DNA from 3 places in the Amycolatopsis sp. cmx-11-12 genome. Region 1 is predicted to be linked to each of the others. Evidence: riboswitches for the same ligand, from Rfam matches in the RefSeq annotation. Region 1 holds a riboswitch; each other region holds the start of a gene.
The links. A riboswitch is a leader RNA that binds a small molecule or an ion and turns the genes downstream of it on or off. The one in region 1 is predicted to bind S-adenosylmethionine.
Positions count from the first base shown of each region.

Region 1 (3,265 bases):
GTTCCTGCCCACGCCGGAGACCGTGATGTTCACGATCGTGTTGTTAGGCGAGTAGCCGACCCACCCCTCGGAGCGGCGCGCGCCCACGGCCAAAGCCACCACGACTAGCTGAGCGAATCCCAGCAACGCCAGCGGAAACCAGTAACGCGGTCGCTCGTTCCCCATGCGGGGTGAGGGTAGTGGGTCAGGCGCAGAACGGGGGAAGTTCCCGCGGATCGTTCTCCGGCACCCAGCGGCCCTCCGGCTTCTCGTACTGCCAGCGGGCGCCGCGGGCGACGATCTGGCGCAGTGCCAGGACGACCCGGTCCACGTGCTCGGTGGTGCTACCGAGGCCGAGGCTGACCCGGACGGCCTGCTGGCCGGTCGAACCGGCGGCGGAGATGAGCCGTTTGGTGGCGATATGCGCGCAGAACGCGCCGTCCCGCACGCCGATGCCGTACTCCGCGGACAGGACCGCGGCGAGCCAGCCGGGCTCGAAGCCGTCGACGACGAAGCTGAGCGTGCCGACCCGGTCGACCGGCGCGTCGAACAGCCGCAGTTCGGCGAAACCGGGGATGCCGGCGAGCCCGCGACGCAGCCGCGCCAGCAGTTCGTCCTCGTGGGCGACGATGGCGTCCCAGTTCCCGGCCAGCGTCTCGCAGGCGACACCGAGCGCGTAGACGCCGACGGTGTTGGGGGAACCGGCTTCGTGCCGCTCCGCACCGGCGTTCCAGACCACGCCGAGGTCTTCGGAGTCGCGGGTGACGAGCTTCGTCGCGCCGCCACCGGCGAGGTACGGCTGGGCGGCGCGCAGCCAGTCGGCGCGGCCGATCAGCGCGCCGGCACCGAAGGGGGCGTACAACTTGTGGCCCGACAGCGCGATGTAGTCGACGTCCAGTTTGCGCACGGAGATCTTGCGGTGCGGCGCGAGTTGCGCGGCGTCGAGGGCGATCCGGGCGCCGTGCCGTCGCGCGACGGCGGCGATCTCCTTGACCGGCAACAGTTCCCCGGTCACGTTGGACGCGCCGGTGATGACGACCAGCCGGGTGCCCTGCGGGCAGTCGGCGAGCGCTTCGTCCACAGCGGACACCGCGGCGAGGCGCGTGCGAGGTGTCTGGATCCGGCGGACGTTCGGGCCCTTCCACGGCAGCAGCGCGGCGTGGTGGTCGGTGTCGAACACGACGACCGACGTGTGTTTCGGCAGGCTGCGCGCGAGAAGGTTGAAGGAATCGGTGGTGTTGCGGGTGAACACGACGGTGTCGGTCGACCGCGCGTCGACGAAGTTCCGCAGGATTCCCCGCGTGCGCTCGTAAAGTTTGGTGGAGACCTGCGAAGCGAATCCGGCGCCGCGGTGGACGCTGGCGTACCAGGGCAGGAATTCGTCGACCGCGTCGCGCACCTTGTCCAGACAGGGGGCGCTCGCCGCGTGATCGAGGTTGGCGTACGCGATGTCGCCGCCGGTGACCAGCGGAACCCGCAGATCGGCGCACGCGACCGTCGGGATTTCGTGTGTGACAACGGTTTCCGCGACAGTGGCGGGGGTGCTGGTGCGTTCGAGAGCGAGAGTCATCGTCATCCTCCGGGCCAGGGGACCCGACGAGGATCCCGCGCTTGCCCGTCGCACCGCGCGACGAGCCAGGTCCTCACCCGGGGCACCCCACCGCGGAAGGAGGGTTGCCGGTCAGCTAGCCGGGGCTTGACGCTGACACTCGTGACCTACGAACGAAGTTAGCCGATACACCGGCGATCGAGCCACCCCTTGCCCACATGTTGAGACGCCGGTCACGCATTACGCAACCGAAGAGAACCCACGCAATTCGGCACCTGGTTGCGATGGTCCGGGTCGCGAACCTTCGCAATGAGGTGCCGAATTGCGGGAGGTCAGGCGCGGAATCGGCCGGGCAGGGGGATGGTCGCGCGGGACGAGACCTCGGTGGCCGTACCCGAGTACTGATCGGTGCCCGCGGTGAACTGCCAGCCGCCGAAGGTCTTGCCATCGACAGCCTCGCCGTGTGCGTCGGCGACCTTGGTCGAGAGCTCGTCGTAGGACACGCCGTTCCAGTTGCCCGCGCCGACGCCGAAGTCACGCGAGTCGCCGCCGTTGGCCGCGGCCGCGGGCAACGTCCACAGGGTGAAGTGCACGTGGGCGCCGGTGCTGCTGCCGCCGCAGGGCAGCGCGTTGCCGGTCCGGCCGAGGGCGTCGCCCGGAGCGACCCGCTGGCCGTCGGTGACCGAAATGCCCTCCAGGTGGTAGTACCCGGTCCGCCAGCCGTCCGTGTGGTCGATGGTCACCCAGTCGCCGCCGTCGCAGTGCTGGATCCGGACCGTGCCCGCCAGCGTGGCACGAACGATCTCGTCGCCAGGGCTGAAGTCGATGGCGTTCTTCACGCCGGAGTTCCCGTTGTCCGAGTAGATCCCCGCCGAGTAGACAGACTGGCCCGTGTCGAACGGCAAGCCGAACGCCGGGAAGGCACCGGCCGCGGAGGCCACCGGGGCGGACAGAACCACTCCGACGAGTGCGGCCGCGGCCCCCAGACCGGCGAACCGTGCAGGAAGTTTCGTCACCTTGCGTACTCCTTACCCCGTGACACTCACCCATTCGACTGAGGAGGTTGCGGGGAAAGTAATCCAAACGGAGTACAAAAAGGAAGAATTTTCTGAGATCAACCGACGAACAGCTGGTGCCGGTTCGTGACCTACTGGCCGGATTCGCCCTTCCACCTGGCGAGGCGACCGGCCCGGTCGACGGCCCGCAGGCGTCGTTCGGCCGCGTCACGCACGTCGGAGGTGGTCACGACGAGTAACTGATCACGTTCCTGGAGCCGGGTGTTCTTGTTGGGCGTGAAGCCGGTGCCGTCACGGACGAGCAGGCTGATCGTCGCCCCCGCCGGAAGCCGCAGTTCGGCCAGGTAGACGCCGTGCATCTTCGATCCGGAGTTGATCCGGACCTGGAGGAGTTCGGCGCCCATCTCGTCGAGCGGCGCGGAGTCGACGTCGATCTCGTGCGCTTCGGCGTGCTGAGCCAGCCCGAGCACTCGCGCGAGCGGGGTCAGTGTCGCCCCTTGAAGCAGGGTCAGCACGATGACCAGCACGAACACCGCGTCGACCAGCTCCTGTGCGCCGGGCACCCCGGACGACAGCGGGATCAGCGCGAGCACGATCGGGACCGCCCCGCGCAACCCTGCCCAGGATAAGAACACCTGTTCTCGCCAGGGGATCTTGAACGGCAGCGCCGACAGCACCACCGACAACGGCCGGGCGAGCAGCAGCACGACCGCGCCCGCGA
Region 1 covers NZ_JADNQM010000021.1:65,503-68,767, forward strand. The annotation lists gene ACLARN_RS26435 (hypothetical protein) at 1-165, opposite strand, end outside; gene ACLARN_RS26440 (aminotransferase class V-fold PLP-dependent enzyme) at 185-1,549, opposite strand; SAM riboswitch class IV at 1,582-1,696, opposite strand; gene ACLARN_RS26445 (M23 family metallopeptidase) at 1,861-2,544, opposite strand; gene ACLARN_RS26450 (potassium/proton antiporter) at 2,676-3,265, opposite strand, start outside.

Region 2 (3,265 bases), on a different contig from region 1:
AGTTGGGGATCGGGCAACGGCTGGACTGGCCGGGACTGTCGTTGGAGGTACTGGGGCCGCGTTATGTCACTCGGCGATCGGTCCTCGAACAGGACGGCACGGTGATCAACAACGGTTCCGTCGTCCTGCGGGCCGGGACGCCCGCGGGCCGGATGCTGCTGACCGGCGACGTCGAACTCGCCGCGCAGGCGGACCTGATGGCCGAGGGTGCCGATCTGCGTGCCGAGGTCCTGAAGGTCCCGCATCACGGAAGTCGTTACACGGCACCGGATTTCCTCAACACCGTCGCACCACGCGCCGCGTTGGTGAGTGTCGGTGCCGGAAACAACTATGGTCACCCGAACAAGTCCACTTTGGACAATCTGACGGCTGTCGGCGCTTCGATCGCCAGAACCGACACGGACGGCGACACCGCGGTCGTCACCGACGCGCGAGGCCTCGCCCTGGTGCGCCGGGGTGAGCCCCGCGGCCCGCCTCGTTCTTGAGGCGGGCCGGCGGGAACTCAGATGCCGAGTGCCTCGCGGACCGCGTCGGCCGAGGCGCCGACGGTCGCCTTCGGGCCGACCTTGTCCTCGATGGCGTCGAGCGTTTTGAGGCCGTCACCGGTGATCAGCAGGACGATCTCCTCGTCCGGGTTGAGCTTGCCAGTCTCGATGAGCTTCTTGGCCGTCGCCACGGTGACCCCACCGGCGGTCTCGGTGAAGATGCCTTCGGTACGGGCGAGCAGCCGGATACCTTCGACGACCTCTTCGTCGGTGACGTCTTCGATCGCGCCACCGGTGCGGTTGACCACGTCGAGGGCATACGGGCCGTCGGCCGGGTTGCCGATCGCCAGCGACTTGGCGATCGTGTCCGGCTTGACCGGCTGGACGACGTCGTGGCCCGCGCGGAACGCCGCCGAGACAGGGGAGCAGCCGGTGGCCTGCGCACCGAACACCTTGTACGGCGTTTCGTCGACGAGGCCGAGCTGTCCGAACTCGCGGAAACCCTTGTCCACCTTGGTGAGCTGGGAACCGGAGGCGATTGGCGCCACGATCTGCGAGGGAAGCCGCCAGCCGAGCTGCTCGGCGACCTCGAAGGCCAGCGTCTTGGAGCCCTCCGAGTAGTAGGGCCGGACGTTCACGTTGACGAACGCCCAGCTCTCCTGCTCGGCGGCGAGCTGGGTGGCGACCCGGTTCACGTCGTCGTAGTTGCCGTCGACCGCGATCAGGTCCCCGTCGTACACGGCGGTGGTGAGGATCTTGGCGCGCTCGAGGCTCTTCGGGATCAGCACGACCGACCGCCAGCCGGCGCGGGCGGCCGCGGCGGCGACCGCGTTGGCCAGGTTGCCGGTCGACGGACAGGCGAGCACCTCGAACCCGAACTCGCGCGCGGCGGCCAGTGCGACGGCGACCACGCGGTCCTTGAACGAGTGGGTCGGGTTGCCGGTGTCGTCCTTGACCCAGAGCTTCTTGACGCCCAACGCTTTCGCGAGCCTGTCGGCCTGGACGAGCCGGGTGGAGCCGGGTTCGGTGTTGGGGATTTCTTCGACGTTCGAGGGAACGGGAAGGAGTTTCTTGTAGCGCCAGATGTTCTTCGGCCCGGCTTCGATGTCCTCGCGGCGCACGCGGCCGAAGTCGTAGGCGACCTCGAGCGGCGAGAAGTCCTCGGCGGAAACGAATTCGGGGGCGAGCGGCTGCCGGTGTCCCTCTTCCTTCGACACCAGTTCGACGGCCGGTCCGAGATCCGGGGTCTTGGTGGTGGAGGTCGTACCGAGGGTTGCGGTCATCGCGAGGTCCTTTCCTCATCTGCCCCGCCATGGCGGGCCGGAATTGGCACCGTGTTCGTCAGCTACCCCGCGATCGCGGGATGACAGGCTGACGCCGGTTGCCGGGGCTTCATCGGGCCGTTCCCTCTGCCCCTCTGGATGAGCGGTATTCGATTGTCGGCACGCGTGTCATCGCGTCGCCTCGCCAACACCGTACGACATGGGGCTCGCGTGGGGCCACCGTGCCCACAACACATCACCGGACAAAGCACACGAGTGGAGGAGTGGCAGGATCGTCACCGTGACGACGCAAGGTTCCGCCCCATCGCCGCTGGTCCTGGTTCTCGGTGAGGAAGAGCTGCTGATCGAACGCGCGATCCGCGGCGCTTCGGACGCGGCCAAAGCGGCCGATCCGACGGCGGACCTCAGCCGGATCAGAGTGTCGGACCTCACAGTCCCCGCACTCGCGGAGATGGTCAGCCCCTCGCTGTTCGCCGAGGGCAGGGTGATCGTCCTCGAATCCGCGCACGACATCTCGCAGGAGCTCGCCGACGGGGTGATGGCCTACGTCAAGGCACCCGCCGACGGCATCGTGCTCGTCGTCGTGCACAGCGGAGGTGGCCGGAGCAAGGCCGCGAAGGCGCTTCCCGCGGCCTTGAAGAAGGCCGGGGCGGAGGTCGTCGAGTGCCCGAAACTGACCAAGCCCGCCGAGCGGGAATCCTTTGTCCGCAACGAGGTCCGCCGGGTCGGCGGGAAGATCGACGGTGCCGCCGTGCTCGCGCTGATCGACGCCGTCGGCTCGGATCTGCGCGAGTTGTCGTCGGCCGCGACACAGCTCGTCGCGGACGCCGGGGGAACGGTCGACGAGCAGGCGGTCCGCCGCTACCACCGGGGCCGCGCGGACGTGAACGGGTTCGCCGTCGCAGAGAAGGCCGTGGCCGGGGACATGGCGGCGGCCCTGGAGTCATTGCGCTGGGCGATGCAGCTGGGTGTTCCGTACGTGCTGGTCGCGGACGCTCTCGCCGACGCTGTCCGGACGATCGCGCGGGTTTCCGGCGCCGGTCGCGGCAATCCGAACCAGATGGCGGGCGAGCTGGGGATGCCGCCGTGGAAGGTGCGCAAGGCGCAGGGGCAGGCCCGCGGCTGGGGGCAGGACGGTCTCGCCACCGCGATGCGGGTCGTGGCCCGGCTCAACGCCGAGGTCAAGGGTGTCGCGGCCGACCCGGAGTACGCGCTGGAACGCGCCGTCCTTGAAGTCGTCGCTGCTCACGGCACAAGCCGCTGAACATGGCGAAGGGCCCCGGTGACTCGCGTCGCCGGGGCCCTTCGAAAGCAGATCAGAGAGAGTTCGCGCGCTTCGCGAGCGCGGACTTCTTGTTGGCGGCCTGGTTGGCGTGGAGAACGCCCTTGGTCACGGCCTTGTCCAGCTTCTTGGCCGCGTCCTTCTGCAGCTCCAGCGCCTTGGCCTTGTCGCCGGAGTCGGCGGCCTCGCGGAACTTGCGGATCGCGGTCTTCACC
Region 2 covers NZ_JADNQM010000043.1:22,805-26,069, reverse strand. The annotation lists gene ACLARN_RS37775 (ComEC/Rec2 family competence protein) at 1-485, shown strand, start outside; gene thrC (threonine synthase) at 503-1,768, opposite strand; SAM riboswitch class I at 1,781-1,913, opposite strand; gene holA (DNA polymerase III subunit delta) at 2,049-3,032, shown strand; gene rpsT (30S ribosomal protein S20) at 3,085-3,265, opposite strand, start outside.
Region 2: it holds a riboswitch for S-adenosylmethionine, as region 1 does, so the genes downstream of both, thrC (threonine synthase) here and ACLARN_RS26440 (aminotransferase class V-fold PLP-dependent enzyme) in region 1, are expected to answer to the same signal.

Region 3 (3,265 bases), on a different contig from region 1:
GGACACCGCGTGACTCGATCTCGGCCAGGATCTGGCCGACTTCGGCGACAAGGCGTCGCCCTTCGTGTAGCCGTGTCTGCAACTCGTCGAGAAGCAGTTCGGCGTCACCTTCCGGCAGGTTGAGCGGGAAGGCCTTGGGAATGTTTGTGCTGGTCATCCCTCGATTGTCGAGGCAGATTCGAACTAATGCACGGTATCGATCGGGTGGATCATGATCACGCTCCGGCGGTGCGAACTTGCTCCGATCACTCTGGCGTATGACACGGGTCAGCTCGGAGAATCCGTAAGGATGGCGCGGGCGGGTCGCGGTCCATCGGAGCCCGGCTCGGTCCTCGGGGTCGGGCTGGTCGTCCACCGGCCAATCGCGGCTTATGAAGGCTGGTTACGATCGTCGAGTGACTGAATTGCTCGGGCCTGCGGAGATCAGGGCGCTGGCGGCCGAGCTGGATGTACGGCCGACCAAGAAGCTCGGCCAGAATTTCGTGCACGATCCCAACACGGTGCGCCGGATCGTCGACCTTTCGGGCGTCGGCGAAGGTGACGTCGTACTGGAAGTCGGGCCGGGGCTTGGCTCGCTGACACTCGGACTGCTCGCGACCGGTGCCGAGGTCGTCGCGGTCGAAATCGATCCTGTGCTGGCCGGGCGGCTCCCGAACACCGTGGCCGAACGCGGTGGGGGCGAAAGGCTGACGGTCGTCGGGGCGGACGCTCTGCGGATCACGGTGGACGACCTGCCTCAACGGCCGACGGCACTCGTCGCGAATCTGCCGTACAACGTCGCCGTTCCCGTCGTGCTTCATCTGCTCGCCGAGCTGCCGTCGCTGACCAGCGGTCTTGTAATGGTCCAGACTGAAGTCGCCGACCGGATGGCGGCCGGCCCGGGTAGCCGGACTTACGGAGTGCCCAGCGTCAAGCTCGCGTGGTACGGAAAGACACGCAAGGTCGCCGCGGTACCTCGCTCGGTGTTCTGGCCTGTTCCCAACGTGGATTCGGCCCTGGTCGCTTTCGAGCGAGGCGAAGTGGTGTCGTCAGTGAACAGAGAGCGGCTGTTCTCCGTGGTCGATGCGGCCTTCTCGCAGCGGCGAAAGACGCTGCGGGCGGCGTTGGCGTCATGGGCCGGTTCCGCCGAACGCGCGGGAGAGTTGCTCGAAAAGGCGGGTGTCGACCCCAAGACCCGCGGTGAGCAGTTGGATGTCCACCAGTTCGCCCGTATCGCGGCGGCAACCGACTGACCGACGTCGCGGGTGTGATCGGCACCGCGCGGTCGAGTGCCGGCCGAGGTCAGCACGACAGCGTAAACCTCTTCTCGATCTACCTGGTCAAACCTGTATTAGCAGGCAGTGGCACTGATGAGGCCTAGGATCTCAGCTGCATTCTCATAATGTGGGCAGCCGATCCTGTATCGTGGACGCGACCAGACGTGTGATCTGCGCCTACGCGCTTGCTTTCATCTAGTGGGATCGGTTTTACTCAGTGAGCCATCCCGAGCGACTGAGAGACCTGGCTCGCCGAAGTCGCAGCAACCACCCTCAACAGGGCAGGTGCTACCGCCAGGACCGATGGAGGCTGTGCCTAATGAACAGGGTCACCCACCCGCTCCTGCTGACCAGGCGACGTGTAGTCGACGAAGGTCGCCGCACGGTAAGTGCGTGTCGACGCTCCACCGTTACTGCCTGAGTCTTTCCCTTACCTCTGAAGCCCGTCCGTTCTGGACGGTCACTCGGTGACGGTTGGCGCGCTCGAAAGAAGCAGCGCCCCATTTGCATGGAGCCTTTCGTGATCACTGTCGAAAACCTGTCCAAGTCCTTTCCCCTCAACGGAAATCCCGTCGTCGCCCTGCGCGATGTCAGCGTGGACATCCAAGCCGGCTCGCTGTTCGGAGTCGTCGGTCCGGCCGGCTCCGGCAAGTCGACCCTCGCTCGTTGCATCGGACTTCAGGAGCGCCCGGACCGGGGCGTCGTCCGCCTCGACGGCCTCAACACCGGGACCCTTGACGGCCGCCGCCTGCGGGAAGTCCGCCGGCAGGTCGGTGTCGTGAGTACCAAGCCGGAGTTGCTCGCCGAACGCACCATCGCCGGCAACATCGCGTCGCCGCTCGAACAGCTCGGCCTCGACGGACCGCAGCGCCGTAACCGGGTCGGCAACCTGCTCGACCTGGTCGGACTCACTCCGCGAGCGGGGCAGCGGCCGGGTGACCTGACCGAGGGGCAGCTGCGCCGAGTGGCCATCGCCAAGGCTCTGGCGGCCGGGCCGTCCGTGCTCTTGGCCGACGATCCGACCGCGGGTGTCCAGCCCGAGGAATCCGGTGCGGTCCTGACCGTGCTCGACCGTGCGCGCGCCGAGCTCGGAGTCACTGTGCTGCTCACCACTCCTGACGCCGGTGTGGTTCGCCGTGTCTGCGATGACGTCGCGGTTCTCGAGGCCGGGGTGATCATCGAACGTGGCACCGTGCTCGACTTGGTCTCTGACCCGACCAGCCGGACCGCGCAGGCGCTGCTGCCCTCGATCGAGACCGGCCGGGCGCAGGCGTCGAAGTACGACCGCGCGGTGGACGTCGTGCTTGTCGGTTTCGCATCGGTCGGTGCGCTGCTGCCCGAGGCCGCAGGTCGCTTCGACGTCGAACTCGCCACCATCGGAGGCGGTCTGACCCGGATCGGCGACACGCCGGTCGGCAGGTTCCGACTCGGTGTGCGCGGTGAGCGTGCGGATGCCGCGCTCGCCTGGATCGCCGAACGCGGCGGCCACGTGACCCACCCGGTCCGCGGCCCGCAGGGCGTCGCTGCCTGATCCTCCACGACCGGGCCGCCCGGGACGAAATCCGTCCAGGGCGGCCCTTTCGTGTCGGACTCGTCCTGTTCTCTTTTCTCCTGGTGGCAGCACAAGTGGAGCGGCCACGTAGGCTTGACTCGTGCTCGCCGTCGTACCGCCCCCAGTAACCGTCAGGGTTCCCGCCAAGGTCAACCTGCACCTGTCGGTCGGTGACGTACGCCCGGACGGATACCACGAGCTGGTGACCGTGTTCCAGGCGCTTTCTCTCACTGACGAGGTGACCGTCGCGGTCACCGAGGACCCGGGCGTCGAGGTCTACGGCGAAGGGGAAGGTTCCGTACCGACCGGGGCCAACAACCTCGCGTGGAAGGCGGCGCAGGCGCTGGCGGCTCACGTCGGCAAGGCGGACGGCGAGTCCAAGGTCCGGGTGGTGCTACGCAAAGGCATTCCCGTAGCCGGCGGGATGGCCGGTGGCAGCGCTGACGCGGCCGCGACC
Region 3 covers NZ_JADNQM010000004.1:285,230-288,494, reverse strand. The annotation lists gene ACLARN_RS07915 (DUF222 domain-containing protein) at 1-157, opposite strand, end outside; gene rsmA (16S rRNA (adenine(1518)-N(6)/adenine(1519)-N(6))-dimethyltransferase RsmA) at 396-1,232, shown strand; SAM riboswitch class I at 1,476-1,566, shown strand; gene ACLARN_RS07905 (methionine ABC transporter ATP-binding protein) at 1,777-2,787, shown strand; gene ACLARN_RS07900 (4-(cytidine 5'-diphospho)-2-C-methyl-D-erythritol kinase) at 2,909-3,265, shown strand, end outside.
Region 3: it holds a riboswitch for S-adenosylmethionine, as region 1 does, so the genes downstream of both, ACLARN_RS07905 (methionine ABC transporter ATP-binding protein) here and ACLARN_RS26440 (aminotransferase class V-fold PLP-dependent enzyme) in region 1, are expected to answer to the same signal.